Regions from separate parts of the Latilactobacillus parasakei genome, predicted to be linked through region 2. Evidence: a T-box and tRNA genes for the amino acid it is inferred to sense, from the RefSeq annotation. Region 2 holds a T-box; the other regions hold tRNA genes.
The links. A T-box is a leader RNA that pairs with one kind of tRNA and senses whether it is charged. The one in region 2 lies ahead of ileS (isoleucine--tRNA ligase), so its partner is inferred to be a tRNA-Ile.

Region 1: it has a tRNA-Ile gene. The T-box ahead of ileS (isoleucine--tRNA ligase) is inferred to sense a tRNA for this amino acid. The anticodon was not compared.
Region 3: it has a tRNA-Ile gene. The T-box ahead of ileS (isoleucine--tRNA ligase) is inferred to sense a tRNA for this amino acid. The anticodon was not compared.

The regions. Positions count from the first base shown of each region.
Region 1 is NZ_CP186861.1:1,005,798-1,016,101, forward strand. Features, by position in the region: tRNA gene ACPBEH_RS05240 (tRNA-Asp) at 1-39, opposite strand, end outside; tRNA gene ACPBEH_RS05245 (tRNA-Met) at 43-116, opposite strand; tRNA gene ACPBEH_RS05250 (tRNA-Ser) at 126-216, opposite strand; tRNA gene ACPBEH_RS05255 (tRNA-Glu) at 247-318, opposite strand; tRNA gene ACPBEH_RS05260 (tRNA-Ser) at 327-414, opposite strand; tRNA gene ACPBEH_RS05265 (tRNA-Ile) at 429-502, opposite strand; tRNA gene ACPBEH_RS05270 (tRNA-Gly) at 509-579, opposite strand; tRNA gene ACPBEH_RS05275 (tRNA-Phe) at 592-664, opposite strand; tRNA gene ACPBEH_RS05280 (tRNA-Asp) at 672-745, opposite strand; tRNA gene ACPBEH_RS05285 (tRNA-Met) at 748-821, opposite strand; tRNA gene ACPBEH_RS05290 (tRNA-Ile) at 867-940, opposite strand; tRNA gene ACPBEH_RS05295 (tRNA-Met) at 955-1,028, opposite strand; tRNA gene ACPBEH_RS05300 (tRNA-Pro) at 1,067-1,140, opposite strand; tRNA gene ACPBEH_RS05305 (tRNA-Arg) at 1,146-1,219, opposite strand; tRNA gene ACPBEH_RS05310 (tRNA-Leu) at 1,234-1,319, opposite strand; tRNA gene ACPBEH_RS05315 (tRNA-Gly) at 1,334-1,405, opposite strand; tRNA gene ACPBEH_RS05320 (tRNA-Thr) at 1,413-1,485, opposite strand; tRNA gene ACPBEH_RS05325 (tRNA-Leu) at 1,521-1,604, opposite strand; tRNA gene ACPBEH_RS05330 (tRNA-Lys) at 1,628-1,700, opposite strand; tRNA gene ACPBEH_RS05335 (tRNA-Val) at 1,703-1,775, opposite strand; rRNA gene rrf (5S ribosomal RNA) at 1,786-1,902, opposite strand; rRNA gene ACPBEH_RS05345 (23S ribosomal RNA) at 1,994-4,912, opposite strand; tRNA gene ACPBEH_RS05350 (tRNA-Ala) at 5,085-5,157, opposite strand; tRNA gene ACPBEH_RS05355 (tRNA-Ile) at 5,184-5,257, opposite strand; rRNA gene ACPBEH_RS05360 (16S ribosomal RNA) at 5,349-6,922, opposite strand; gene ACPBEH_RS05365 (hypothetical protein) at 7,315-7,701, opposite strand; gene ACPBEH_RS05370 (CvfD/Ygs/GSP13 family RNA-binding post-transcriptional regulator) at 7,702-8,079, opposite strand; gene ACPBEH_RS05375 (peptidylprolyl isomerase) at 8,218-8,802, opposite strand; gene ACPBEH_RS05380 (NAD(P)/FAD-dependent oxidoreductase) at 8,947-9,933, shown strand; gene ACPBEH_RS05385 (VTT domain-containing protein) at 9,988-10,304, opposite strand, start outside.
Region 2 is NZ_CP186861.1:633,722-644,025, forward strand. Features, by position in the region: gene ACPBEH_RS03275 (MucBP domain-containing protein) at 1-1,353, opposite strand, end outside; gene ACPBEH_RS03280 (TetR/AcrR family transcriptional regulator) at 1,674-2,216, opposite strand; gene ileS (isoleucine--tRNA ligase) at 2,387-5,173, opposite strand; T-box leader at 5,218-5,428, opposite strand; gene ACPBEH_RS03290 (DivIVA domain-containing protein) at 5,406-6,230, opposite strand; gene ACPBEH_RS03295 (RNA-binding protein) at 6,264-7,052, opposite strand; gene ACPBEH_RS03300 (YggT family protein) at 7,054-7,338, opposite strand; gene ACPBEH_RS03305 (cell division protein SepF) at 7,339-7,773, opposite strand; gene ftsZ (cell division protein FtsZ) at 7,789-9,030, opposite strand; gene ftsA (cell division protein FtsA) at 9,058-10,304, opposite strand, start outside.
Region 3 is NZ_CP186861.1:1,679,598-1,689,901, forward strand. Features, by position in the region: rRNA gene ACPBEH_RS08345 (16S ribosomal RNA) at 1-1,500, shown strand, start outside; tRNA gene ACPBEH_RS08350 (tRNA-Ile) at 1,592-1,665, shown strand; tRNA gene ACPBEH_RS08355 (tRNA-Ala) at 1,692-1,764, shown strand; rRNA gene ACPBEH_RS08360 (23S ribosomal RNA) at 1,937-4,855, shown strand; rRNA gene rrf (5S ribosomal RNA) at 4,947-5,063, shown strand; tRNA gene ACPBEH_RS08370 (tRNA-Val) at 5,074-5,146, shown strand; tRNA gene ACPBEH_RS08375 (tRNA-Lys) at 5,149-5,221, shown strand; tRNA gene ACPBEH_RS08380 (tRNA-Leu) at 5,245-5,328, shown strand; tRNA gene ACPBEH_RS08385 (tRNA-Thr) at 5,364-5,436, shown strand; tRNA gene ACPBEH_RS08390 (tRNA-Gly) at 5,444-5,515, shown strand; tRNA gene ACPBEH_RS08395 (tRNA-Leu) at 5,530-5,615, shown strand; tRNA gene ACPBEH_RS08400 (tRNA-Arg) at 5,630-5,703, shown strand; tRNA gene ACPBEH_RS08405 (tRNA-Pro) at 5,709-5,782, shown strand; tRNA gene ACPBEH_RS08410 (tRNA-Gly) at 5,809-5,880, shown strand; tRNA gene ACPBEH_RS08415 (tRNA-Pro) at 5,914-5,987, shown strand; gene ACPBEH_RS08420 (CtsR family transcriptional regulator) at 6,146-6,616, shown strand; gene ACPBEH_RS08425 (ATP-dependent Clp protease ATP-binding subunit) at 6,634-9,102, shown strand; gene ACPBEH_RS08430 (fructose-1,6-bisphosphatase) at 9,171-10,304, opposite strand, start outside.

The DNA.
Region 1 (10,304 bases), 370 kb from region 2:
GTGACAGGCAGGCGTCCTAACCAGCTAGACCATGCGACCAAATTGCGGGAGTAGGGTTTGAACCTACGACCTTCGGGTTATGAGCCCGACGAGCTACCAGACTGCTCCATCCCGCGATAATATAAAGGAGAATGAGAGATTCGAACTCTCGCGTGGGCAGAACCCACCTGACGGTTTTCAAGACCGTTCCCTTCAGCCAGACTTGGGTAATTCTCCATAAAAACTATAAATGTAACAATGTTACAATGACCCGTACGGGATTTGAACCCATGATACCGCCGTGAAAGGGCGGTGTCTTAACCACTTGACCAACGGGCCATACAAAACGGAGAAGGAGGGATTTGAACCCTCGCGCCAGTTTCCCGACCTACACCCTTAGCAGGGGCGCCTCTTCAGCCACTTGAGTACTTCTCCAAATATTTAGATAATGGGCCTAAATGGACTCGAACCATCGACCTCACGCTTATCAGGCGTGCGCTCTAACCAGCTGAGCTATAGGCCCATGAAAAGCGGGTGACGAGAATCGGACTCGCGACAACAGCTTGGAAGGCTGTGGTTTTACCACTAAACTACACCCGCATATTCATGATATGGCGCAGGACAGAATCGAACTGCCGACACATGGAGCTTCAATCCATTGCTCTACCAACTGAGCTACTGAGCCATTTAAACGGTCACAACGGGACTCGAACCCGTGATCTCCTGCGTGACAGGCAGGCGTCCTAACCAGCTAGACCATGCGACCAATTGCGGGAGTAGGGTTTGAACCTACGACCTTCGGGTTATGAGCCCGACGAGCTACCAGACTGCTCCATCCCGCGATAATATAAAAATATTATAACCACCTACAAAATCTCACCAAACGATGGACCTTGTAGGACTCGAACCTACGACCGGGCGGTTATGAGCCGTCTGCTCTAACCAACTGAGCTAAAGGTCCAAGTTTTTTGAAAATAGCGGCGAAGGGGATCGAACCCCCGACCTCCCGGGTATGAACCGGACGCTCTAGCCAGCTGAGCTACACCGCCAAAAAACTTAAATTTATAACATGTAACTTACGTTACAATCGGGAAAACAGGATTCGAACCTGCGACCCCCTGGTCCCAAACCAGGTGCTCTACCAAGCTGAGCTATTTCCCGTTATATGCACCCAGTAGGAGTCGAACCTACAACCTTCTGATTCGTAGTCAGACACTCTATCCAGTTGCGCTATGGGTGCATTTTTCATTATGATGCCGAGGACCGGAATCGAACCGGTACGGTAGTCACCTACCGCGGGATTTTAAGTCCCGTGCGTCTGCCAGTTCCGCCACCCCGGCTTAATCATAATGAAAGCGGAAGACGGGATTCGAACCCGCGACCCCCACCATGGCAAGGTGATGTTCTACCACTGAACTACTTCCGCATCTTAATGCCGACTAGACGATTCGAACGCCCGACCCTCTGATTACAAATCAGATGCTCTACCAACTGAGCTAAGTCGGCATAATAAGATAACTTTCATTGAATATTCAATTGAATGCGGGTGAAGGGACTTGAACCCCCACGTCTATATAGACACTAGAACCTAAATCTAGCGCGTCTGCCAATTCCGCCACACCCGCATTTTGGCGTGTAACTTGGCCGATGAGTCGTGACAGGCTCGAACTGTCGACCCTCTGATTAAAAGTCAGATGCTCTACCAACTGAGCTAACGACTCAATGGAGGTTACAGGGCTCGAACCTGTGACCCTCTGCTTGTAAGGCAGACGCTCTCCCAACTGAGCTAAACCTCCATTAAATATAGCGTGGCAACGTCCTATCCTCGCAGGTAGTTTCCCACCAACTACTATCGGCGCTAAGAAGCTTAACTACTGTGTTCGACATGGGAACAGGTGTATCCTTCTTGCTATCGCCACCACACTATTTTGTGCTTTCGCACTGAGAAGAACTTCGTTCTCTCAAAACTGCATAATAAGTAATATTTTCATTTCAAAAGCCAAACATTGCACCTTTGGTTAAGTCCTCGACCGATTAGTACTAGTCCGCTCCATACATCGCTGTACTTCCACTCCTAGCCTATCTACCTGATCATCTTTCAGGGGTCTTACTTCCATAAAGGAATGGGAAATCTCATCTCGAGGGGGGCTTCACACTTAGATGCTTTCAGCGTTTATCCCTGCCATACATAGCTACCCAGCGATGCGCCTGGCGGCACAACTGGTACACCAGAGGTATGTCCATCCCGGTCCTCTCGTACTAAGGACAGCTCCTCTCAAATTTCCTGCGCCCGCGACGGATAGGGACCGAACTGTCTCACGACGTTCTGAACCCAGCTCGCGTACCGCTTTAATGGGCGAACAGCCCAACCCTTGGGACCGACTACAGCCCCAGGATGCGATGAGCCGACATCGAGGTGCCAAACCTCCCCGTCGATGTGGACTCTTGGGGGAGATAAGCCTGTTATCCCCAGGGTAGCTTTTATCCGTTGAGCGATGGCCCTTCCATACGGAACCACCGGATCACTAAGTCCGACTTTCGTCCCTGCTCGATTTGTCAATCTCACAGTCAAGCTCTCTTATACCTTTACACTCTACGAATGATTTCCAACCATTCTGAGAGAACCTTTGAGCGCCTCCGTTACACTTTAGGAGGCGACCGCCCCAGTCAAACTGCCCACCTGACACTGTCTCCCGCCACGCTAAGTGGCGCGGGTTAGAGTGGTCATACAGTTAGGGTAGTATCCCACCAACGCCTCAATCGAAACTAGCGTTCCGATTTCTACGGCTCCTACCTATCCTGTACAAACTGTACAAACACTCAATATCAAGCTACAGTAAAGCTCCATGGGGTCTTTCCGTCCTGTCGCGGGTAACCCGCATCTTCACGGGTATTATAATTTCACCGAGTCTCTCGTTGAGACAGTGCCCAAATCATTACGCCTTTCGTGCGGGTCGGAACTTACCCGACAAGGAATTTCGCTACCTTAGGACCGTTATAGTTACGGCCGCCGTTTACTGGGGCTTCAATTCTGGGCTTCGCTTGCGCTAACTCATCCTCTTAACCTTCCAGCACCGGGCAGGCGTCAGCCCCTATACGTCATCTTACGATTTTGCAGAGACCTGTGTTTTTGATAAACAGTTGTTTGGGCCTATTCACTGCGGCTGACCTGACGGTCAGCACCCCTTCTCCCGAAGTTACGGGGTCATTTTGCCGAGTTCCTTAACGAGAGTTCACTCGCTCACCTTAGGATATTCTCCTCGACCACCTGTGTCGGTTTACGGTACGGGTAGTTTATTTCTCACTAGAAGCTTTTCTTGGCAGTGTAACATCAGGAACTTCGCTACTTAATTTCGCTCCCCATCACAACTTGTCCTTAAAGAATCAAGCATTTCACTCAACTCAAGACTTGTTGCTTGGACACACATTTCCAGTCGTGTGCATTCCTTAGCTTCCTGCGTCCCTCCATCATTCAAACAAAATAAACTAGTACAGGAATATCAACCTGTTATCCATCGACTACGCCTCTCGGCCTCGCCTTAGGTCCCGACTAACCCTGGGAGGACGAGCCTTCCCCAGGAAACCTTAGTCATACGGTGGATCAGATTCTCACTGATCTTTCGCTACTCATGCCGGCATTCTCACTTCTAAGCGCTCCACTAGTCCTTACGATCTAGCTTCATCGCCCTTAGAACGCTCTCCTACCGCGGACACTTACGTGTCCACCCACAGTTTCGGTATTATGTTTAGCCCCGGTACATTTTCGGCGCAGCGGCACTCGACTAGTGAGCTATTACGCACTCTTTAAATGGTGGCTGCTTCTGAGCCAACATCCTAGTTGTCTGTGCACCGCCACATCCTTTTCCACTTAACATAAATTTTGGGACCTTAACTGGTGATCTGGGCTGTTTCCCTTTCGACTACGGATCTTATCACTCGCAGTCTGACTCCCGGAACTAAATCAATGGTATTCGGAGTTTATCTGAATTCAGTAACCCATGACGGGCCCCTAGTCCAAACAGTGCTCTACCTCCATGATCCAATATTCCGAGGCTAGCCCTAAAGCTATTTCGGAGAGAACCAGCTATCTCCAAGTTCGATTGGAATTTCACCGCTACCCACACCTCATCCCCGCCATTTTCAACTGACGTGGGTTCGGTCCTCCAGTGTGTTTTACCACACCTTCAACCTGGACATGGGTAGGTCACTTGGTTTCGGGTCTACATCTATATACTCACTCGCCCATTTCAGACTCGCTTTCGCTACGGCTCCAGCTTTTCACTTTAACCTCGCATATAAACGTAACTCGCCGGTTCATTCTACAAAAGGCACGCCATCACTCATTAACGAGCTTTGACTAATTGTAGGCACATGGTTTCAGGATCTATTTCACTCCCCTTCCGGGGTGCTTTTCACCTTTCCCTCACGGTACTGGTTCACTATCGGTCACTAGGGAGTATTTAGCCTTGGGAGATGGTCCTCCCGGATTCCGACGGAATTTCACGTGTTCCGCCGTACTCAGGATCCAGAACGGAGGTTAAGTTGTTTAATCTACGTGGTTATCACACTCTTTGACTCAGCTTCCCAGCTGATTCGATTACAACTTAACTTGGTAACTCCAAAGTTCTGTCCTACAACCCCAAGAAGCAAGCTTCTTGGTTTGGGCTCTTCCCCGTTCGCTCGCCGCTACTTAGGGAATCGATTTTTCTTTCTCTTCCTGAAGGTACTTAGATGTTTCAGTTCCCCTCGTCTACCTTCATTAAGCTATGTATTCACTTAATGATAATACTCGATTAAAAGTATTGGGTTCCCCCATTCGGAAATCTCCGGATCAAAGCTTACTTACAGCTCCCCGAAGCATATCGGTGTTAGTACCGTCCTTCATCGGCTCCTAGTGCCAAGGCATCCACCATGCGCCCTTTATAACTTAACCTATCTTTACCTACGGTAAAGGGTTATTATTTGAGTTTAGCGATATGAACTAATTCATATTTCTATTATTAAAAAACTCTTTAAAACGCAATGTTTTTCTCGGCTTTTAAAACTAATATATTACTTATTATCCAGTTTTCAAAGAACAAAGTTACGATGACTATTGTCATCAATGGAGGATAACGGGATCGAACCGATGACCTCCTGCGTGCAAAGCAGGCGCTCTCCCAGCTGAGCTAATCCCCCATAATGAAACTATTAAATTGGTACAATGGGCCTAAATGGACTCGAACCATCGACCTCACGCTTATCAGGCGTGCGCTCTAACCAGCTGAGCTATAGGCCCAAAAACGTCCTTAATGATGAGAGTAGACCTCTCAAAACTAAACAAAGTTTTGATTTCGCAAATGTACAAGGTTTTCCGTATTATTCCTTAGAAAGGAGGTGATCCAGCCGCAGGTTCTCCTACGGCTACCTTGTTACGACTTCACCCTAATCATCTGTCCCACCTTAGACGGCTGGCTCCCCGAAGGGTTACCTCACCGGCTTTGGGTGTTACAAACTCTCATGGTGTGACGGGCGGTGTGTACAAGGCCCGGGAACGTATTCACCGCGGCATGCTGATCCGCGATTACTAGCGATTCCGGCTTCATGTAGGCGAGTTGCAGCCTACAATCCGAACTGAGAATGGTTTTAAGAGATTAGCTAAACCTCGCGGTCTCGCAACTCGTTGTACCATCCATTGTAGCACGTGTGTAGCCCAGGTCATAAGGGGCATGATGATTTGACGTCGTCCCCACCTTCCTCCGGTTTGTCACCGGCAGTCTCACTAGAGTGCCCAACTTAATGCTGGCAACTAGTAATAAGGGTTGCGCTCGTTGCGGGACTTAACCCAACATCTCACGACACGAGCTGACGACAACCATGCACCACCTGTCACTTTGTCCCCGAAGGGAAAGCTCTATCTCTAGAGTGGTCAAAGGATGTCAAGACCTGGTAAGGTTCTTCGCGTTGCTTCGAATTAAACCACATGCTCCACCGCTTGTGCGGGCCCCCGTCAATTCCTTTGAGTTTCAACCTTGCGGTCGTACTCCCCAGGCGGAGTGCTTAATGCGTTAGCTGCGGCACTGAAGGGCGGAAACCCTCCAACACCTAGCACTCATCGTTTACGGCATGGACTACCAGGGTATCTAATCCTGTTTGCTACCCATGCTTTCGAGCCTCAGCGTCAGTTACAGACCAGACAGCCGCCTTCGCCACTGGTGTTCTTCCATATATCTACGCATTTCACCGCTACACATGGAGTTCCACTGTCCTCTTCTGCACTCAAGTTTCCCAGTTTCCGATGCACTTCTTCGGTTGAGCCGAAGGCTTTCACATCAGACTTAAGAAACCGCCTGCGCTCGCTTTACGCCCAATAAATCCGGACAACGCTTGCCACCTACGTATTACCGCGGCTGCTGGCACGTAGTTAGCCGTGGCTTTCTGGTTGGATACCGTCACTACCTGATCAGTTACTATCAGATACATTCTTCTCCAACAACAGAGTTTTACGATCCGAAAACCTTCTTCACTCACGCGGCGTTGCTCCATCAGACTTTCGTCCATTGTGGAAGATTCCCTACTGCTGCCTCCCGTAGGAGTCTGGGCCGTGTCTCAGTCCCAGTGTGGCCGATTACCCTCTCAGGTCGGCTATGCATCACGGTCTTGGTGAGCCTTTACCTCACCAACTAACTAATGCACCGCGGGTCCATCCTAAAGTGATAGCCGAAACCATCTTTCAACCCTACACCATGCGGTGTTAGGTTTTATGCGGTATTAGCATCTGTTTCCAAATGTTATCCCCCACTTTAGGGCAGGTTACCCACGTGTTACTCACCCGTCCGCCACTCACTCAAATGTTTATCAATCAGGAGCAAGCTCCTTCAATCTAAACGAGAGTGCGTTCGACTTGCATGTATTAGGCACGCCGCCAGCGTTCGTCCTGAGCCAGGATCAAACTCTCGATTAAAAGTTTGTAGCTCTTGTTTTGTTACTTAATTTATTTGCTAGCGAAATTGACTTCGCAAATATGTTGTGCCCCGAAGGGCGACCCTACACATTTGGTTTATCAAAACTTTGTTCAGTTTTCAAAGATCTACTGCGTTGAAACAGCTTAATTAATATATCATCTTTCGTACTAACTTGTCAAGAACTTTTTTTAAATATTTTTTGAATAAATATTCAAAACTTTTAAATTCGATGACGTTGTTTTTGATGATTATCAATTGCCTCGCTGACAACATAGACTACTATACCAACATTCCGATATATCGTCAAGCATTTATTTACATTTTTTTGAATAAAAATGTAAAAAGTTATAAAAACGGACATTTTTGAATAGATATGCAGTGATTGTCCGAATTAATTTAGGTGCGGAACGCCTGTTACTTCCAATTTATCAAGCAATTCCGTGATTTCACTAGGGTTTGCGAACCGATAACCCGATTTCGCAATTATTTGCAATTGTTCGTCATAGAATTCGGCCGGATGTTCACTCCATTGGAAGACAAAAAACGAAACATTCTCACCTTCAAGGTTAATATTGGCTAAATTAATCAATCTTAGCTCATTAACATCAATTTTAATCGTCGCTTTAATGGCATTTAAAACTGCAGCTAATGGTGTTTGATCTGAATCTTTATGTGTAGATAACATTTTATAGTCAGTATCAGCTTGTTTTTGTACTAAAAAATCATATTGACCTTGCTTTGTCTTGTACATGATTGTTCCTGCTACTTTAGCACTCATCTATTTACCCCTTTGGTTTAATTCTTCAATTGCTGCTTTAGTCCATCCCGGTAATCGCTCCGCAATCGGTGCAAAACCCGTTTGAATCCGACGGTTAGTCCAATAATGTTTCTTTGCTCGTTGCGGTAGTAGATCCTGTGCCTTATGAAGTGCACGTAATGACAAACTAATCTTATGCGTGTATTCATCAACATCTAACACTAATACATCTAATTGCTGTCCTACTGTAAATTGCTCGTCTAGTGCCTTCACAAAACCATGACCGCACTCCGAGATATGAATCAAGCCTTGAACTGATTCATCTAATGCCACAAAGACACCATACGGTTGAATCCCTGTTACGGTGCCTGTCACTTTTTGTCCAATTCGATAAACCATATTGTCCTCCAACTTTAATTATCCTATCTATTCTAATCCTTGTCCTTGGTAAAAGGCAAGCCATCTGAAACAACCTACCCTATCTTTATTAAAATCCAATAAAAAATACCCAGTTTACAAATCAACTGGGTATCATTTTTAGTTTTTGATTGAAATGTGGTTGATAACCACTGGATCAACAGGTTTGTCTTGCATCCCTGTTTCAACAGCATTAATTTCATTAACAACGTCCATGCCACTTAAAACTTGTCCAAAGACAGTATGTTTGTGATCTAACCAAGGTGTGCCACCCTTTTCGTAAGCTGCGATCACTTCTTCAGGATAGCCAGCACCTGGCATTTGAGACATCATGCTTGGGTTGATGTGTTCATTAGTCACGATAAAGAATTGGCTACCATTTGTATTAGGTCCAGCATTAGCCATTGATAGCGCACCGTTCAAGTTGAAAAGTTCTTGGCTAAATTCATCGCCAAAGGCTTGGCCCCATAAACTTTCGCCACCCATACCTGTACCTGTAGGATCGCCACCTTGAATCATGAAGTCGTTAATTACTCGGTGGAAGACGATACCGTCATAGTAATCTTTTTCAGCTAAGCCGATGAAGTTTTCAACCGTCTTAGGCGCTTGTTCTGGGAATAGCGCAACAGTGAATTCACCATGGTTGGTATCAAAAGTTGCTGTTGGTCCTGCAAAGTTTTCTAAATCTAATTGTGGAAATGTCATGATAGACCTCCTAAATGTTTTTAATTCACAGTATATAATAGCGAATTAATCTAGAAATTACTATTATTATTTCTTTTTAACATGCTTTCCTAATTTTTTTCTAGTATACTATTTCAGAAGTCTACTATAGAAGGAAGTTATCCTATGCTTGATCCTAACCATCTTTTTGATATTACCGTAATCGGTGGCGGTCCCGTTGGCATGTTTGCTGCTTACTACGCAGGCATGCGTAAAGCCGATGTGCAAATCATCGAGAGCCTCCCCGAACTAGGCGGCCAAGTCGCAACGCTCTATCCTGAAAAAGAAATCTTCGATGTGGCCGGTTTCAAAGGCATTACTGGTGCTCAGCTCACCGCTAACTTGGCTGAACAATTAGCCGTCTTTGAACCGACAACCCAACTAGAAACATCTGTTAAGGCGATATTACCCCAAGAAGACGGTACTTACATCCTAGAAACATCTAAAGGAACAACGCACACGCGCGGTGTGCTTATTGCCGTCGGGAATGGTGCCTTTACGCCCCGAAAACTAGCCGTTGATTATCAACCTGAATGGGAAAATAACTATATCCACTACTTCGCTAAAGAAATGGCACAGTTTAAAGATCAAACCGTAGCCGTTGCTGGTGGTGGCGATTCTGCGATTGATTGGGCCCTCATGCTCGAAAAAGTCGCCAAACAAGTCTATATCATCCACCGTCGTGATCAGTTCCGGGGTCTGGAAAGCAGTGTCGATGCTTTGATGAACTCTTCTATTCAAATTAAGACCCCATTTTTAATTGACGGTCTCACAGAGGTTGATCATCAACTCGCCCTTTCACTCAATAAAATGAAATCAACCGATCAAGAACAACTAGTTGTCGATAAATTACTCGTCAACTACGGTTTTATCTCCGATACACGGATTCTCCGTGATTGGGGCTTAACACTCAATCATCACCAAGTCAGCGTTAACCAACAAATGGCAACCAACTTACCAAACGTCTATGCGATTGGTGATATTGCTACCTATCCTGGTAAGGTGAAGTTAATTGCGAGTGGCTTTGGTGAAGCACCAGTTGCCGTGACCGAACTTTTAACCAAACTCTACCCTGAAAAGCGCCAACCACTTCACAGTACTTCTATTATGTAATTTAAAAGCGCACCGTCTGATCTCAAACGAGAATCAGGCAGTGCGCTTTTTTTATTATGATTTAGCTTTTCGGCTCTTTAATTGACTCTTAACCGCGGTGATGACCATTGGAATTAATGAAACGGCAATAATGCCTAAAACGACCAATGAGAAATGTTCCTTCACGACTGCGATGTTTCCGAAGAAGTAGCCGGCCCCACAACAAAGGACTACCCACAAGACACTCCCGATAACATCATACCGGAAGAACTTGCCAAATGACATTTGACTACCACCGGCGACAAATGGGACGAAGGTTCTAATAATTGGCATGAAACGGCCAATGGTAATCGTCTTGCCACCGTACTTGTTAAAGAAGACCTGGGCCTCTT
Region 2 (10,304 bases):
TGTCGTACCTTCTACCTTTTTGAATGTATAGCCGTCGATAGCTTTTTGATTAGTGGTATATTGGTCACCCACTTTGCCACTCAAGATTTCTGACTTCGCAATCTCTTGCCCTTTTTCGTCAACGTATTTCGCTGTGACCGTCCCTTTTTCAGTAACGACCGCTGTCTTTTTCACATAGACATACGTCACCGTTTGAGCTTGCTTAGCATACGTTCCAGTCGCTTGGCCTTGGACTTCTTTTAATGTATAACCAGCAATATCTTTTTGGACAGTCTTATATTGTTCGCCTAAATCGCCTTTAAAGGTTTCTGATTTTGCTAATTCTTGCCCCTGTTCGTCAACATATTTCGCTGTTACAGGTAAGGCTTGTTTATCATAATTGGTGTAGAATAACCAGTTTGTATCTTTATACATATGATCTTTACCCGCAATATAGGTTGAACTTGTCTGATTAGCTGGAATTGTCAGAATATTCGTATTAACATCAAAACCAGGTTGTTGGTGTTTTTTAAATACTGCCAATAAATCAGGTGAAATCACACGACTTAAATCAACCGTTTTTGAACCATTTGGTTGGGTTTGAGCAACCCCGCCCAAATCAATGACGATGTGTCCAGTATGCTCATCAACGTACGGACAACCAATGTATTGCGTCATTCCCGCTGAGATATAAACCGTTTCGTTTTTCACTGAATGAAAGGCTGAAATTAAATTAGGACACTCTCTAATATCAATTTCTGTCAAATTGGGGCTTTCACTATAATCGAGCTTAGTTAATGACGTCATTCCCCGTAGATCTAATTTGGTGAGCTCCGAAAAACTAGCATCTAAGTTTGATAGATGGGTCAATAATTTAATTCCCGTTATATCTTTCACACCGGTATTATACAAGTTAAGTGATGTTATCTTTGTTAATTCAGTCGGTGATAAAACACCGTCTTTGTCTGAATCAAATTGACTGACCTTTTTTCGCAATCCAGCGTCTGGAAAATTGGCAGCCGTCAAGACAACACTGCCAGCTTGTTGTGTTGCAGTTGGTGTTGCTTTTGTTTGACTAACTGATTGTTGCGTTTGTTGTGTGGCAACAGGTGTGACTTCTTTAGCACTTATTGTTTGACTGGTTGGTTGTTGAACTGCTGTTTTGGGTGCAACAGCGCTCACTGATGTTGCTGAGCTTGTAGTAGCGCCATTAGATTGACTCGTTGAAGTGACACGACTACTATTGGCAACGGCCTTGGTCTGTTCTGTTTGATCCGTAGTTGTTTTTTGATTCGCTGTATCGGCTAATACGGTCCCCGTGTTTAGTGTGCTTAAAACTATACTCGATAATAAAATTGTCTGATAGGCTTTCATAATTTACTCCTCCATTGTTATCTCAATACTCAAGATTTTTTTATTATAGCATTCAAAAATGCTTAACAGAGGCCGTTACATAGGTAAAAGAGTCAGCCTAATAACAGTCAATCAAACGACTATAAATCGATTTTTCGTTCAATCATATTGCAACGTAACTATCATAAAAAGCCCGACCAATTGGTCGAGCTTTCCATAATGGTTGTTGCGTTTCCCTTTATTTTGGTACACTCTTAGTTTACCAAATCATGATTTCATCACCACTGACAAACACGCCGTCTTGTTCTAATCCCGAACAAAACGCTTCATTTGTACAGTTGTTATTTCATCAGCCGTTCGATTTGACGTAAATTAAAACAGACGCGCACATCAACGGCCTCGCCAGATTCTTTTAAATTACCTTCAAACCAACGATCAATTTGGTTAATGAGTGCCCCACTGTAAAAGATCTCAAAGTCTTTCAACTCCGAATCAGTATAGTGTGGTCGATATTTTTCAAGTACTTGTTTAAAGACAGTCGTTGTGAAGGATTCAAAGAAAGCACAACGCAGCATTTCATCCGAGAAACGATAGAGATTTAAACAAAATTCAGGATAACGCATAATGAATTGGACCATCTCATGACAGCCCTCTTCCCAGTGGCCGGCGCAAATCGCCTGCCTCACCAGCGCTAGTACCTCTTGCTCTAATGTCCATCTAAACAGACCACACATCCCATTTGGAAAATGATAATAAAAGGTCGTTCGTGAGACCTCTGCCTGTTCTAAAAACTCAGCGACGGTTAATTTTCGTTGCCGTTTCTTTGATAATAATTGCATTAAAATTAATGCCATATGTTGCTTCATAACTTGTCCTTGCCCCATTTACCCACCCCTTCTTAATTTTTCCTCTTCTAGTTTATCAAAAAAATGATAAGTCATGTTTAAACATTAACAAAGACTAAGATTAATGTAATCGTTATCAAATTTTTCGCACAAAAAAGCTCAGATTGCCGCAATAACGCGGTATATCTGAGCTTTTTTAAGCATTATGTTTATTTTTCTAAACCTTCAGCAACTGCTTCTGGGTAGTTGGCTGTGACAATCGCAGCACAACGCGCACAAAGCATTGGGAACTTGTCGTCTGAACCGACGTCGGTTTTAATCATCCGACAACGATCACAAACGTCACCCTCAGCATGCGCAACACTAACAGCAACGCCGTCAAATTGTGTGGCTTCTGCTGGGACTTCTGAGTTTTGATCTGCAATCGTTAATTGTGAGACAATCAATAATTGTTTAACATCAGCATCCAATGAAGCTAATAAAGCAGCATTGGCTTCGTTTGGATAAAGTGTTACAGCAGCTTCTAATGACTTACCGATGACCTTGTCCATCCGGGCTGTTTCAAGGGCTTTTAAGACATCGTCGCGAATCCCCATGAAGGCGTTCCATGTTGCGACTAAGTCTTCTTCACCGGCAAAGTGTTCAACTTCTGGCATTTCAGCTAATTGAACGAATTCTTCTGGTTCATGTAAGTAGCTCCAGATTTCTTCAGCTGTATGTGGCAAGATTGGTGTCAATAACTTCGTCAAGGCAACGGCTACTGCATAGAAAACAGTTTGCATGTTACGACGAGGTGCATCATTTTGGCCATCAATATAAACAACGTCTTTAGCGAAGTCTAAGTAGAAGGCTGATAATTCGTTCGTTAAGAACATATTGATTGTCTTATAAACTGTGGCAAAATCGTAAGCATCGTAAGCTGCTTTACAACTTGCAATGATTGCGTTTAAGCGGACCAACATGAACTTATCAACTGAGCCTAATTCTGCGTAATCAACTGTATCTTTGGCAGGATCAAAGTCGGTTGTGTTAGCAATCATAAAGCGCATTGTGTTCCGGATCTTCCGGTAAGCTTCACTGACTTGTTGGAAGTTTTCTATTGTCACTTTCACATCTGAACTAGCATCGACTGAGGCTACCCAGAGGCGGACAATATCTGCACCCATTTGTTTGATGATCTTTTCAGGTAGGATTGTGTTCCCAAGTGATTTACTCATCTTACGACCATTACCGTCTAAGACGAAGCCTTGTGAGATAACAGCTTTATAAGGGCTCACTTCGCCAACCGCAACACTCGTGATTAAACTTGAGTTAAACCAACCACGATATTGATCTGAACCTTCTAAGATTAAGTCTGCTGGATAAGTTAATTCATCACGAGCAGCTAAAACAGCTTGATGTGATGAACCTGAATCAAACCAAACATCCATAATATCTTTTTCTTTTGTAAATTCACCATTTGGGCTACCAGGATGTGTAAAGCCAGCTGGTAATAAGTCTTTAGCATCCCATTCAAACCAAACGTTTGAACCGTGTTCTGCAAAGAGTTGTGCTACACGTTCGATTGTTTCTGGTGTGATGATTTCCGTACCGTCTTCAGCGTAGAAGATTGGTAATGGCACACCCCATGCCCGTTGACGAGAGATAACCCAATCGCCACGATCACGGATCATGTTGTAAAGACGCGTCTTACCCCATTCTGGCATGAATTCAACTTTTTCGATTTGTGCTAAGATTTGATCTCTGAATGCATCGATTGAAGCGAACCATTGTGCTGTTGCCCGGAAGATAACTGGTTTCTTTGTCCGCCAGTCATGTGGGTAACTATGCGTGAAGAAGTCGAGTTTCAATAATGAACCGTTCTTTTCAAGCGCTTCTGTCACCATTGGGTTGGCTTTATCGTAATAAACACCCTCAAAGCCAGGAGCGTCTTCAGTCATGATCCCTTTGCTGTCAACGACTGAAAGCACTGGTAACTTGTATTTGGTCCCAGCGTTGTAATCATCTTCACCGTGACCTGGTGCCGTATGCACTAAACCAGTCCCAGTTTCTAATGTCACGTGGTTCCCTAAGATCACCAATGATTCACGGTCATATAATGGGTGGCGAGCTGTCATTAATTCCATGTCAGCACCCTTGAAAGTCTTCAAGATTTCAACTGATTCCCAACCAAGAAGATCAGTCATCTTGTTCAAGCGTTCTGCAGCAACCACGTATTTTTGACCGTCAGCTAATACTTGTACGTAATCGAAAGCTGGGTTAACAGCAATCCCTAAGTTAGCAGGAATTGTCCATGGTGTTGTTGTCCAGATGATAAATTTTGTGTCAGCATCTAATAAATCTTTACCATCAACAACGTTAAACGCAACATACATTGATGGTGACTTGATGTCTTTGTATTCAATTTCAGCTTCAGCTAATGTTGATTCTGATGAAGGTGACCAGTAAACTGGCTTCTTACCTTTATAGATATAGCCTTTTTTAGCCATTTCACCGAAGACGCGAATTTCTTCAGCTTCGAAATCAGCTGTTAAAGTGATGTATGGGTTATCCCAATCAGCAGAAATGCCAAGGCGTTTGAAATCTTGGCGTTGCTTGTTGACTTGTTCCATAGCATAGTCATAACAAAGTTTACGATAGTCAACAAGGCTCATTTCCTTTCGCTTGATACCTTTTTTGGCCAAGGCTTGTTCGATTGGTAAGCCATGTGTATCCCAACCAGGGACAAAAGGTGCGCGAAAACCGTTCATTGATTTGTAACGAACGATGATATCTTTACTTGTTTTATTTAAGGCGTGACCCATGTGGATATTGCCATTCGCAAATGGAGGACCATCATGAAGCACGAATGATGGTTTGCCTTCATTTAATTTTTGCCGTTGTTGATAAAGGTTATTATCGGCCCAACCCTTTTGCCAGTCGATTTCACGATTAGGCAAACCTGCTCGCATTGGGAAAGCTGTCTTACCCAAGTTTAATGTTTCTTTGATACGCATTAAATCACTCCTCAATTTTTTAAAACAAAAAAAGACCCCGCCCGCTATAGGACGAAATCTTCGTGGTACCACCTAATTTTGAGAGTCCAAGACCCTCCTTAAGATGCGTTAACGGGCATTGACCGTTTCAAACTACTTGATTTCATCTGAAAAACAACAAGGTGATACACACTAAATAGAGCATTACCAACCTTCCACCAGTCGTTGGCTCGCTTAAATGTTATTTAATTTGTTAATTCTTGTTATTGTCTGTTAATGGTTCGCTATCATCTTGTTCAATTGGATTATAGCCATAGTCATTATGAGTTTCTTCTGAATGAATTTCATCATCCAAAGTATCAGCTTTAACTTCTGGTGCTTCGGGTGTTTCTTCTTCAGCTACTTCTGGTAACTTGTCATCAGGGAAAACAATCGTGTGGGTTGTTTGATCAGAAAAGTCATCCGTCGTAATATCATCCCATGGTTTAACTACTGTCTCTGAGTCTACTAGATTATGCTTCTTGCTGTCAAGGTCTGTGAGGTCAATTTCTGCAGATAATGTTTCATGACCAGCTAAATCATCTTTAGATAATAGATCTGTCCATTCAGGGCTCTTAACAACTTCCAATTGTGATTCAAGCATCACTTGTAATCTTTGACGGAAAATACGTGTTTGTTTCTTCAAATCATCAGTTTCGATGGCGATTTGTTTAGCACGTTCCGTTGCATCTTCAATAATGTGGTTGGCTTTTTCAGTCGCATCATTCAAGATTGATTTAGAATTCTTTTCTGTTTCAGTTTGAATAATTTCTGCTTCTCTTTTAGCATTTTCTTTAACTTTATCGGCTGCTTCTTGGGCCACAATGATTGATTGGTTCAAGGCATCTTTTAATTCGTTAAAGTAAGTGACCTTTTCATCACTTGATTTTAGTTCTGCTTTTAAAGCATCATTTTCATTTAAAACTGATTCGTAATCCTTAATCACTTGATCTAAAAAGTCATTAACTTGATCAGGATTGTAACCCCGCATCTTATTGCCGAACTCTTTGTTATGAATATCTAAAGGTGTTAAAACCATTCTGAAATCCCTCCGTCATTTTCAACATTTCTATTATTTTCTCAGAATACCTAGTGTGACACGGTACTTTTCTTTACGTGTTTGACCATCAATTGATTTAAGCTGAATCCGACCATAGCCGCGTACAGAGATAATGTCTAATAAGTCCAATTCAAAATCAGGCTTATCAAAGGCTTGCCAATTCAATTTCACTTTATTGCCTTGAACCAGTTCCTTAGCACGTTGTCGCGACATGTTATAGACCGCCGCAATAATCGTATCTAATCGGAATGAACTAACTAAAAGTTGTTCAAACTGCCAAGCATCCTTAGGGATAATCAACTCAGTATAAGCCTGTTCTTCAAGATGAACAGTGACCTTCCCGATTTTCGTAATCTGGCTTACCACATAGTCAGCCATCTTAGTTGTGACAAAAAATTGCCACCGTTGACCATCCGTCATGATATCGCCAAACACGTTCCGATCAATACCAGCGTTGACCAATGTCCCTAAAATTTTACCATGCGAGAGCTGTGCAAATTTAATTGGGTAACGAATTTCAAAGAGTTGGATTTCAAAATCGGCTTCCTCAGGTTCAAAATAAGTTGGTGCAATCAAGGCACGTTGTCGTTCAGCAGCATTGTAGCCACCGTTAAAATGGTATTTAAGCTCACCCTTTTCGCCAATTAAGGTTTGCAAGATGTAAGCCTGTCTAGGGTCTAAAAAATCCGTTAATATTGCACGGTATTCAGTTGTTGCTTGTTCAATCCAATCAAGGACTTGTGCAACAAATGGGGCTTCACTTTTTCTAAAATGCTGATAAACAGCTTCGCTATCAGCCATCTTAGTAATACCCCGTGACTAACAATTGAATAATCGTTCCTAAGCCGCGTTCAACTAAATACAAGACAAAGCCAGCAATGATGGCAGAAAAACCAATACCACCAATTGCTGGTATGATCCGATCAAAAACGCCTAAGAAAGGCTCAACTAATCTCGCGAGTAACTGACCTAATTTAGAGTCCATCGCACCTGGAATCCAAGTTAATAGACAATAAATAAAGATGATGCCCACATAAATCCTTGTCGCTTGCATTAAGAACATTAATAAATAGATTACAAATTGCACTTAGTTCACCTCAGAATCAAAATCATTTTGATCGATAATATCCGATAAGTTACCATCAATTTCATAGTTTGGTGGTGTGCATAAAAAGATTTGTTCACCGACCCGTTGGATTTCGCCATTAATTGCGAAAACGGTCCCGGTCAGAAAGTCGATTATGCGTGACGCTTGTGCACCCTCAATTCTCGTAAAATTAACGATAACAGCCTTATTTTCGAGTAAATGCTTACCGACTTTTTTAGCATCGGAGTAAATACGTGGTTCGCAAAGTACGATTTTATTCATCTTAGCATTGCCTGCGGCGGTCATTGAAATAATATTATCCGGACGTGATGTTGGACTGACTTCATCAGTTGTATTGGTTCCTTGCAGATCAGTCGAATAATCATCATCTTCTGTCATGCCGAAAAAATTACTGAAACTAAATTTACCAGCCATCAGTCATCCTCCTAATTATTTACGACGTCGTTTAAAAAATGGGGGTACATCATTGTTATCTTGTTTTGTATCCACAGCATCGTTGTCTACTTGCGCTGTCCGTTTGAAGATGTCGAAATCTTTCTTTTCAACTTCATCAAATTTTTCAGTTGCTTTCGCTTGTTCGCGTGGATTAGGTTCCCGACGCATGTCCCAATTGCCGAAAGGATCGTCATTAGTCGTTTGTTTAGGTGTACTAGGTTGTGCAGGTTGACTAGTTGTTGTTTGAGCAGCTTCTGGACGTTTTGGTGTTTTACCATCGTTATCAATCCCGGTTGCAATGACAGTTACGACAACTTCGTCCCCAAGGTTTTCATTGATTGATGTCCCAAAGATTAAGTTGACTTCACTTGTTGCAGCTTGTTGAACGATACCAGCAGCATCTTGTGCTTCAAATAATGACAAGTCTGGGCCACCAGTGATGTTTAAGAGGACTTGTTCTGCGCCATCGATTGAAACTTCCAATAATGGTGATGAAATAGCCTTCTTCGTTGCTTCTGCTGTCCGGTTTTCACCAGTAGCTGAACCAATCCCCATCAAGGCAGAACCTTGGTTTGCCATTACTGTTTTAACATCAGCAAAATCCAAGTTGACATAACCAGGTGATGTGATTAAGTCTGAAATCCCTTGAACCCCTTGACGTAAAACATTATCAGCTTCATGGAAAGCTTCTAACATTGGTGTCTTCTTATCAACAATTTCAAGTAAACGGTTATTAGCAATAATGACTAATGTATCAACGTGTTGTTTTAATTCAGCAATCCCTGAAGCAGCATTTTTGCCACGTTTAGGACCTTCGAATGTAAACGGACGTGTCACAACACCAACCGTTAATGCGCCTAAGTCTTTAGCGACTTTAGCAACAACTGGGGCTGCACCGGTACCAGTACCGCCACCCATACCGCCAGTAACGAAGATTAAATCAGCGCCTTTTAAGGCTTCTGCCAAAACTTCTTCACTTTCTTCGGCAGCTTTTTGACCAATATCAGGTGTTGAACCTGCCCCTAAACCGCGTGTTAATTTAGGTCCTAATTGGATTTTTGTTTCTGCTTTTGAATCTTCAAGCGCTTGTACATCAGTATTAGCCGCGATAAAATGAACGCCTTTTACGCCTTCATCGATCATTCGGTTAACGGCATTGCCACCAGCACCGCCGACACCAATTACTTTAATCACTGCGCCATTGTTTTCTTGTTCCGCATCTAATGAATATTCCATATGCTTTTCCTCCTGTAACGACTAGCCCTATTCAAAAAAGTTACTAAAGAAACTTTTTAGGCCTTCGAATGTATGCTTTGATTCAGTTTTATGTTTCTTTTGTGGTGCTTCTTTAGGTGTCGCTTGAGTCTTAGCAGTTGACTTCGTTACTGTTTGACGTGCTTCAAATTGCTCGACATTGCCAAGCGCACTTTGAACCAGCCAATCCACTTCCGTCAAGTTAGCTATGTAGTTAATTAAACTTAACCCTTGCGCAAACGAAGGATGACGTAATCCCATTTGATCTGGAATGTAGAGTTTAACAGGACAATTGAAAACTTCCTGTGCTAAATCAACAATTCCAGGTAAAGCTGTCACACCGCCGGTCATGACAATTCCGCCCGGCATATCGAACGCATTGACTTTATCCAAGGCCGTCTTAAGACGATCAAAGATTTGCATCATGCGTGCTTCGATAATTTCAGCTAGTTTCTTCTCAGTGATTTGAATGGGCGCTGTTTGACCCACGACTTCGATTGGAATTTGTTCTTCCTCTGAAGCGACTAGTGAATCAGCATTCCCATAATCACGTTTGGCTTTTTCTGCATTCTCAATTGATGTATTTAAGACCACTGAAATATCTTTGGTGATGTGGTCGCCACCTTCTTGGTCAATTGCAGTAAATTTTAATTGATGATCATGAATAACTGCAGCGGTACTTTGACCACCACCTAGATCAACAATAATTGCGCCAAAATCTTGTTCCCCATCTGATAACGCTAATTTACCTAATGCTAATGGATTAACGACCAGTTGTGAGAGTTCAAGTCCTGCTTTTTCAATACATTTCTTTAAGTTATGAATCATCGTCTTAGGCGCTGTGAATAAAATCCCTGACATTTCAAGACGGACACCCATCATCCCGCGAGGATCTTTAATCCCGTCAAAACCATCTACCGTAAATTGCATTGGTAGCACTGTTAAGATTTCACGTTCTGGGGGTAAGTTCCGCACTAAAGCGGCACTGGCAACATCTTGCACATCTTGACTTGTTATTTCTTTTGATTGGTCAGAAACGGCAATCATGCCTTGACATTCTTCAATCTGTAATAAATTGGCTGGAATGCCTGCGACAACTTGTGTAATTTCAATATTTGCTTTTTGCTCTGCTTGTTGAACGGCTTGTTGAATAGCGGAAACTGCTTGATCAATATCGACAATTGTGCCGCGACTCAACCCATTAGATCTTGCCGACCCAACACCGATCACGTTTAATTGTTTATTCATTGATTCTG
Region 3 (10,304 bases), 1.0 Mb from region 2:
CGTTTAGATTGAAGGAGCTTGCTCCTGATTGATAAACATTTGAGTGAGTGGCGGACGGGTGAGTAACACGTGGGTAACCTGCCCTAAAGTGGGGGATAACATTTGGAAACAGATGCTAATACCGCATAAAACCTAACACCGCATGGTGTAGGGTTGAAAGATGGTTTCGGCTATCACTTTAGGATGGACCCGCGGTGCATTAGTTAGTTGGTGAGGTAAAGGCTCACCAAGACCGTGATGCATAGCCGACCTGAGAGGGTAATCGGCCACACTGGGACTGAGACACGGCCCAGACTCCTACGGGAGGCAGCAGTAGGGAATCTTCCACAATGGACGAAAGTCTGATGGAGCAACGCCGCGTGAGTGAAGAAGGTTTTCGGATCGTAAAACTCTGTTGTTGGAGAAGAATGTATCTGATAGTAACTGATCAGGTAGTGACGGTATCCAACCAGAAAGCCACGGCTAACTACGTGCCAGCAGCCGCGGTAATACGTAGGTGGCAAGCGTTGTCCGGATTTATTGGGCGTAAAGCGAGCGCAGGCGGTTTCTTAAGTCTGATGTGAAAGCCTTCGGCTCAACCGAAGAAGTGCATCGGAAACTGGGAAACTTGAGTGCAGAAGAGGACAGTGGAACTCCATGTGTAGCGGTGAAATGCGTAGATATATGGAAGAACACCAGTGGCGAAGGCGGCTGTCTGGTCTGTAACTGACGCTGAGGCTCGAAAGCATGGGTAGCAAACAGGATTAGATACCCTGGTAGTCCATGCCGTAAACGATGAGTGCTAGGTGTTGGAGGGTTTCCGCCCTTCAGTGCCGCAGCTAACGCATTAAGCACTCCGCCTGGGGAGTACGACCGCAAGGTTGAAACTCAAAGGAATTGACGGGGGCCCGCACAAGCGGTGGAGCATGTGGTTTAATTCGAAGCAACGCGAAGAACCTTACCAGGTCTTGACATCCTTTGACCACTCTAGAGATAGAGCTTTCCCTTCGGGGACAAAGTGACAGGTGGTGCATGGTTGTCGTCAGCTCGTGTCGTGAGATGTTGGGTTAAGTCCCGCAACGAGCGCAACCCTTATTACTAGTTGCCAGCATTTAGTTGGGCACTCTAGTGAGACTGCCGGTGACAAACCGGAGGAAGGTGGGGACGACGTCAAATCATCATGCCCCTTATGACCTGGGCTACACACGTGCTACAATGGATGGTACAACGAGTTGCGAGACCGCGAGGTTTAGCTAATCTCTTAAAACCATTCTCAGTTCGGATTGTAGGCTGCAACTCGCCTACATGAAGCCGGAATCGCTAGTAATCGCGGATCAGCATGCCGCGGTGAATACGTTCCCGGGCCTTGTACACACCGCCCGTCACACCATGAGAGTTTGTAACACCCAAAGCCGGTGAGGTAACCCTTCGGGGAGCCAGCCGTCTAAGGTGGGACAGATGATTAGGGTGAAGTCGTAACAAGGTAGCCGTAGGAGAACCTGCGGCTGGATCACCTCCTTTCTAAGGAATAATACGGAAAACCTTGTACATTTGCGAAATCAAAACTTTGTTTAGTTTTGAGAGGTCTACTCTCATCATTAAGGACGTTTTTGGGCCTATAGCTCAGCTGGTTAGAGCGCACGCCTGATAAGCGTGAGGTCGATGGTTCGAGTCCATTTAGGCCCATTGTACCAATTTAATAGTTTCATTATGGGGGATTAGCTCAGCTGGGAGAGCGCCTGCTTTGCACGCAGGAGGTCATCGGTTCGATCCCGTTATCCTCCATTGATGACAATAGTCATCGTAACTTTGTTCTTTGAAAACTGGATAATAAGTAATATATTAGTTTTAAAAGCCGAGAAAAACATTGCGTTTTAAAGAGTTTTTTAATAATAGAAATATGAATTAGTTCATATCGCTAAACTCAAATAATAACCCTTTACCGTAGGTAAAGATAGGTTAAGTTATAAAGGGCGCATGGTGGATGCCTTGGCACTAGGAGCCGATGAAGGACGGTACTAACACCGATATGCTTCGGGGAGCTGTAAGTAAGCTTTGATCCGGAGATTTCCGAATGGGGGAACCCAATACTTTTAATCGAGTATTATCATTAAGTGAATACATAGCTTAATGAAGGTAGACGAGGGGAACTGAAACATCTAAGTACCTTCAGGAAGAGAAAGAAAAATCGATTCCCTAAGTAGCGGCGAGCGAACGGGGAAGAGCCCAAACCAAGAAGCTTGCTTCTTGGGGTTGTAGGACAGAACTTTGGAGTTACCAAGTTAAGTTGTAATCGAATCAGCTGGGAAGCTGAGTCAAAGAGTGTGATAACCACGTAGATTAAACAACTTAACCTCCGTTCTGGATCCTGAGTACGGCGGAACACGTGAAATTCCGTCGGAATCCGGGAGGACCATCTCCCAAGGCTAAATACTCCCTAGTGACCGATAGTGAACCAGTACCGTGAGGGAAAGGTGAAAAGCACCCCGGAAGGGGAGTGAAATAGATCCTGAAACCATGTGCCTACAATTAGTCAAAGCTCGTTAATGAGTGATGGCGTGCCTTTTGTAGAATGAACCGGCGAGTTACGTTTATATGCGAGGTTAAAGTGAAAAGCTGGAGCCGTAGCGAAAGCGAGTCTGAAATGGGCGAGTGAGTATATAGATGTAGACCCGAAACCAAGTGACCTACCCATGTCCAGGTTGAAGGTGTGGTAAAACACACTGGAGGACCGAACCCACGTCAGTTGAAAATGGCGGGGATGAGGTGTGGGTAGCGGTGAAATTCCAATCGAACTTGGAGATAGCTGGTTCTCTCCGAAATAGCTTTAGGGCTAGCCTCGGAATATTGGATCATGGAGGTAGAGCACTGTTTGGACTAGGGGCCCGTCATGGGTTACTGAATTCAGATAAACTCCGAATACCATTGATTTAGTTCCGGGAGTCAGACTGCGAGTGATAAGATCCGTAGTCGAAAGGGAAACAGCCCAGATCACCAGTTAAGGTCCCAAAATTTATGTTAAGTGGAAAAGGATGTGGCGGTGCACAGACAACTAGGATGTTGGCTCAGAAGCAGCCACCATTTAAAGAGTGCGTAATAGCTCACTAGTCGAGTGCCGCTGCGCCGAAAATGTACCGGGGCTAAACATAATACCGAAACTGTGGGTGGACACGTAAGTGTCCGCGGTAGGAGAGCGTTCTAAGGGCGATGAAGCTAGATCGTAAGGACTAGTGGAGCGCTTAGAAGTGAGAATGCCGGCATGAGTAGCGAAAGATCAGTGAGAATCTGATCCACCGTATGACTAAGGTTTCCTGGGGAAGGCTCGTCCTCCCAGGGTTAGTCGGGACCTAAGGCGAGGCCGAGAGGCGTAGTCGATGGATAACAGGTTGATATTCCTGTACTAGTTTATTTTGTTTGAATGATGGAGGGACGCAGGAAGCTAAGGAATGCACACGACTGGAAATGTGTGTCCAAGCAACAAGTCTTGAGTTGAGTGAAATGCTTGATTCTTTAAGGACAAGTTGTGATGGGGAGCGAAATTAAGTAGCGAAGTTCCTGATGTTACACTGCCAAGAAAAGCTTCTAGTGAGAAATAAACTACCCGTACCGTAAACCGACACAGGTGGTCGAGGAGAATATCCTAAGGTGAGCGAGTGAACTCTCGTTAAGGAACTCGGCAAAATGACCCCGTAACTTCGGGAGAAGGGGTGCTGACCGTCAGGTCAGCCGCAGTGAATAGGCCCAAACAACTGTTTATCAAAAACACAGGTCTCTGCAAAATCGTAAGATGACGTATAGGGGCTGACGCCTGCCCGGTGCTGGAAGGTTAAGAGGATGAGTTAGCGCAAGCGAAGCCCAGAATTGAAGCCCCAGTAAACGGCGGCCGTAACTATAACGGTCCTAAGGTAGCGAAATTCCTTGTCGGGTAAGTTCCGACCCGCACGAAAGGCGTAATGATTTGGGCACTGTCTCAACGAGAGACTCGGTGAAATTATAATACCCGTGAAGATGCGGGTTACCCGCGACAGGACGGAAAGACCCCATGGAGCTTTACTGTAGCTTGATATTGAGTGTTTGTACAGTTTGTACAGGATAGGTAGGAGCCGTAGAAATCGGAACGCTAGTTTCGATTGAGGCGTTGGTGGGATACTACCCTAACTGTATGACCACTCTAACCCGCGCCACTTAGCGTGGCGGGAGACAGTGTCAGGTGGGCAGTTTGACTGGGGCGGTCGCCTCCTAAAGTGTAACGGAGGCGCTCAAAGGTTCTCTCAGAATGGTTGGAAATCATTCGTAGAGTGTAAAGGTATAAGAGAGCTTGACTGTGAGATTGACAAATCGAGCAGGGACGAAAGTCGGACTTAGTGATCCGGTGGTTCCGTATGGAAGGGCCATCGCTCAACGGATAAAAGCTACCCTGGGGATAACAGGCTTATCTCCCCCAAGAGTCCACATCGACGGGGAGGTTTGGCACCTCGATGTCGGCTCATCGCATCCTGGGGCTGTAGTCGGTCCCAAGGGTTGGGCTGTTCGCCCATTAAAGCGGTACGCGAGCTGGGTTCAGAACGTCGTGAGACAGTTCGGTCCCTATCCGTCGCGGGCGCAGGAAATTTGAGAGGAGCTGTCCTTAGTACGAGAGGACCGGGATGGACATACCTCTGGTGTACCAGTTGTGCCGCCAGGCGCATCGCTGGGTAGCTATGTATGGCAGGGATAAACGCTGAAAGCATCTAAGTGTGAAGCCCCCCTCGAGATGAGATTTCCCATTCCTTTATGGAAGTAAGACCCCTGAAAGATGATCAGGTAGATAGGCTAGGAGTGGAAGTACAGCGATGTATGGAGCGGACTAGTACTAATCGGTCGAGGACTTAACCAAAGGTGCAATGTTTGGCTTTTGAAATGAAAATATTACTTATTATGCAGTTTTGAGAGAACGAAGTTCTTCTCAGTGCGAAAGCACAAAATAGTGTGGTGGCGATAGCAAGAAGGATACACCTGTTCCCATGTCGAACACAGTAGTTAAGCTTCTTAGCGCCGATAGTAGTTGGTGGGAAACTACCTGCGAGGATAGGACGTTGCCACGCTATATTTAATGGAGGTTTAGCTCAGTTGGGAGAGCGTCTGCCTTACAAGCAGAGGGTCACAGGTTCGAGCCCTGTAACCTCCATTGAGTCGTTAGCTCAGTTGGTAGAGCATCTGACTTTTAATCAGAGGGTCGACAGTTCGAGCCTGTCACGACTCATCGGCCAAGTTACACGCCAAAATGCGGGTGTGGCGGAATTGGCAGACGCGCTAGATTTAGGTTCTAGTGTCTATATAGACGTGGGGGTTCAAGTCCCTTCACCCGCATTCAATTGAATATTCAATGAAAGTTATCTTATTATGCCGACTTAGCTCAGTTGGTAGAGCATCTGATTTGTAATCAGAGGGTCGGGCGTTCGAATCGTCTAGTCGGCATTAAGATGCGGAAGTAGTTCAGTGGTAGAACATCACCTTGCCATGGTGGGGGTCGCGGGTTCGAATCCCGTCTTCCGCTTTCATTATGATTAAGCCGGGGTGGCGGAACTGGCAGACGCACGGGACTTAAAATCCCGCGGTAGGTGACTACCGTACCGGTTCGATTCCGGTCCTCGGCATCATAATGAAAAATGCACCCATAGCGCAACTGGATAGAGTGTCTGACTACGAATCAGAAGGTTGTAGGTTCGACTCCTACTGGGTGCATATAACGGGAAATAGCTCAGCTTGGTAGAGCACCTGGTTTGGGACCAGGGGGTCGCAGGTTCGAATCCTGTTTTCCCGACTGGATACAAAAAGTTAATAAAAAATGCGGAAGTAGTTCAGTGGTAGAACATCACCTTGCCATGGTGGGGGTCGCGGGTTCGAATCCCGTCTTCCGCTTTTTTTGTACCCGTAAATAATTAAATAACTCTCCGGGAAGTAGCTCAGTTTGGTAGAGCACTACGTTCGGGGCGTAGGGGCCGCAAGTTCAAATCTTGTTTTCCCGACTCTCAAAGACTTGTTGTCGAACAAGTCTTTTTTTGTGCAGTTCTTCAAACTTTCCTTTTGAACGAATAATCGTTATAATAATAGTCAACGTTAGTCAAAGTTAAATTTTTAGACTGAATTATAAGCGCTGAAGAATGAAAAAAAGGGATTGATCTATTTGCAAAGTCAGAATATCTCGGATATTATTGAAGCCTATTTGAAAAAAATATTGGCTGACAGCGAGCAGATTGAAATTCGACGCTCCGAAATTGCCAAATTATTTAACTGTGTCCCGTCGCAAATCAACTATGTGATTAATACCCGGTTTACAGAACAACGAGGGTATGTCGTCAATAGTAAGCGTGGCGGGGGCGGCTACATTCGCATCGTTAAGGTTCAATTCTTAGATGATCGCGACTTTTTAGAAGCGTTGATTGGTAGTGTTGAGGATCGAATCTCGCAAGCCGATACATTAGCTATTATCCAAAAACTCTATGATGAGCATATTTTATCGCAAAAAGAGGGGAATTTGGTATTAGCAATGCTAAATGCGCAGACATTAGCCGTCAATGATAAGCAGTTAGAAGAGCAATTACGCGCACGAATGCTAATTGCTGTCTTAGAAAGATTACGTTACGAAATTAAGTAAAGAGTGGGGGATTATCCATGAATAATCTATTTACACCAAGTGCCAAAAACGTTTTAATGTTAGCGCAAGAACAAGCTAAGAAGTTTAATCATCATGCATTAGGGACGGAACATCTGTTATTAGCGCTCGTCCTCGAAAGCGAAGGGATTGCTGGGAACGCACTACGTGAACTCGGTGTGACACCCACTGATGTCTTAGAAGAAATTGAACGCTTAACCGGTTATGGCGATTCAATCGTTGCCATGGGTGTGGGCGGCTATTTGCCATACTCACCTAAAGCTAAACAAGTGCTAGATTTAGCGCGCGTTGAATCACAACAAGCTAACTCAGTCAAAATTGGGACGGCACACCTATTATTAGCGTTATTACGCGATGATGACATTATTGCGGCCCGTATTCTATTAAACTTAGGCCTCAGTTTAGCTAAAACACGTCAATTATTACTCCAAAAGATGGGGATTGATGCAGCGACTGCTAAGAAGCGTGCTAAAGCCAGTGCAAAAAAGGTTGATCAAGAAGGCACGCCTACCTTGAATCAATTAGCACGTGATTTAACGCAAATGGCCCGTGAAAATCAAATTGATCCAGTCGTTGGTCGTGATTCAGAAGTTAAACGTCTCGTGCAAATCTTAGCGCGTCGTTCTAAGAATAATCCAGTTTTAGTTGGCGAACCCGGTGTCGGTAAAACAGCGATTGCTGAAGGCTTTGCCCAACGGATTATCAACGGCGATGTGCCAAGCGATATGCAACAAAAACGGTTAATGATGCTTGATATGGGCTCATTAGTTGCTGGCACTAAGTATCGTGGGGAATTTGAAGATCGTCTCAAGAAGATTATTGAAGAAATCCATGAAGATGGCCAAGTAATCCTTTTTATCGATGAATTGCATACCTTAATCGGTGCTGGTGGGGCAGAAGGCGCAATTGACGCCTCAAACATCTTGAAACCAGCCCTTGCCCGTGGTGAATTGCAATTAATCGGTGCAACAACCCTTGATGAATACCAAAAATACATCGAAAAAGATGCGGCTTTAGAACGTCGTTTCGCGACCGTGACGGTTGATGAACCAACACCAGAGGATGCGGAACAAATCTTACGTGGGTTAAGACCACGTTACGAAGAACATCATGGCATCACAATCTCTGATGAAGCATTACACGAAGCCGTTGTTTTAGCAAACCGGTATATCACCAACCGCTTCTTACCTGATAAGGCAATTGATTTGATGGATGAAGCGGCTGCGAAGGTTCGCTTAGATGCGGTTAACCAAAAATCACCAATCGACCGCTTAGAAACTGAACTACAAGCATTAGCTAAGGAAAAAGAAGCAGCAGTCGGTGCGCAAGATTTCGAAAAAGCTGCTGCCATTCACGAAAAAGAAATTATCGCTAAGGCTAAAATGGCTAAGCGCCAAGCAGCCGAACAAGAAAATGGTATCCGGACAGATATTCAAGTCCAACCAGAAGATATCGCACAAGTCGTTGCCCAATGGACAGGTGTCCCAGTGACGCAATTGCAACGTAAAGAAAGCGAACGCTTGTTGCAACTCGAAAAAGTCTTACACGAACGGGTTGTTGGCCAAGAAGAAGCGATTTCAGCTGTCGCCCGTGCAATTCGTCGGGCCCGCAGTGGCTTGAAAGATCCCAAGCGGCCAATCGGTTCATTTATGTTCTTAGGCCCTACTGGGGTTGGGAAGACTGAGTTGGCTAAAGCATTGGCAGAAGCGATGTTTGGGTCTGAAGATAACTTGATCCGGGTTGATATGTCAGAATACATGGAACGTTACAGTACGAGTCGTTTAGTCGGGGCAGCACCTGGTTACGTCGGTTACGACGAAGGTGGCCAATTAACTGAAAAAGTCCGTAACAAACCTTATTCCGTTGTTCTTTTTGATGAAGTTGAAAAAGCTCATCCAGATGTCTTCAATATCTTGTTACAAGTCTTAGATGATGGCTATTTGACAGATTCTAAGGGGCGGAAGGTTGATTTCCGGAACACAATCATGATTATGACATCTAACTTAGGGGCAACAGCCTTACGTGATGACAAGTCAGTTGGTTTTGGGGTCAAAGATGTCACTGCCGACTATAAAGCAATGCAAGGCCGGATTTTGGAAGAATTGAAGAAGTCATTCCGACCAGAATTTTTAAACCGAATTGACGAAACGGTGGTCTTCCACTCATTAACACAACCTGAATTGCGTGAAATCGTCAAGATTATGTCCAAAGGCATCTTAAACCGCTTAGCGGAACAAGGTGTTAAGATCAAGATGACTGCGGCAGCGATGGATGTTGTGGCTAAAGCCGGATTTGATCCAGAATACGGTGCGCGCCCAATTCGCCGTGCATTACAAACGCAAGTTGAAGATCGCTTGAGTGAAGCCTTATTAGCTGGTGAAATCACAACGGATACACCAGTCACAATTGGTGCTACCAAAGGTGAAATTACCATTAATAGTAAAAAAGAAAAAACAACTGTTAAATAAGAGTGAGTACCAACAATATTAAAAAGCGCCCAGACAAATTGATTTTGTCTGGGCGCTTTTTAATGTTATTAATGATCCGGTTGAATCGTTAGTAATGTTTGGAGTTGTTCGATTTCGGTTTTGATGGCTGCACCAATATTGGTTTGACTCACCCGTTGTCGTTGGCTAACTTGGTCGATGACCCGCCGTGTTGAGATGATATCTTTCATATTGGCAATCGCATCGGCCTTGGTCGTGAAGGGTTGGTGGGTTACCAGCTGCATCCCGTAAGAATTATAGAGTAGGGTAAAACCGCCGATACCAGTTGTATGATGGTAAGCTTTTGAAAATCCGCCATCGATCACAATCATTTGGCGGTTGGCCATAATGGGGTCGTGACCTTTTTTGACCGGCGTGTGGCCGTTTAGGATATGGCCGGTTTCAGGAGAAAGATTGAATTCGCTGAGGAGTTGCTGGATGAAATCGGCGTCGTGGCGCAGACTGTAATAGGCGTTTTTAGTTTCAATGTGGGTTTCGGGATCTGGACAGAAGTAACGTTCAAAGGTCGTCATCGCGTTCTTACCAAAGAGTGGTGACAACGGCCCTGTCCATAGATACCACAACAAATCTGTCGAGAGGTTTGCCTGGTGTAAGGGGTGGTTAAAACTCGAGCGAATTTGTTGATCGAAGAAATCAAGTAACTGTTTGCCGGCATAGTTTTGATTAGCGAGGGTCAGTGTTAGGAAGTGTCCTTCAGCATCAACGGGCAAGCAGCCATGGAAGAGTAAGTTTTGATTGTAAATGCGGTACATACTACCATGATCAATTAAAAAGGTCAGGTGTTTGCGCAATTTCTGACAGCGCGTGAAGGCGGCCAGTAAATCCGCGATGATTTGGCTTTCTTCCGCCGTTAAAGCTTCGGGGTTCTCGGGATCAACGAGTTGGAAACAGGTGTTTTCTAGTGGGTATTCCTGTCCGTTGAGGTGCAAGATGCGGCGCTTAAAGTCGACTTGCGACAATAGGAGCCGGTGATCCATGTTGAATTCGGGATGGCGTTTAATCACCGTTAACTCAAGTTTGAATTGCATGATGGCTAACGCTTGTTGGACCTGGCTAATTTTTAGTTTTTCCGAAAGCGTTAGTGGGCCTTGGTTAGGATCTTCGACCGGCATGAAGGCGGGATTAGCCTGATAGTGTTGGGCCGCAAAACGGACCAAGTCGGT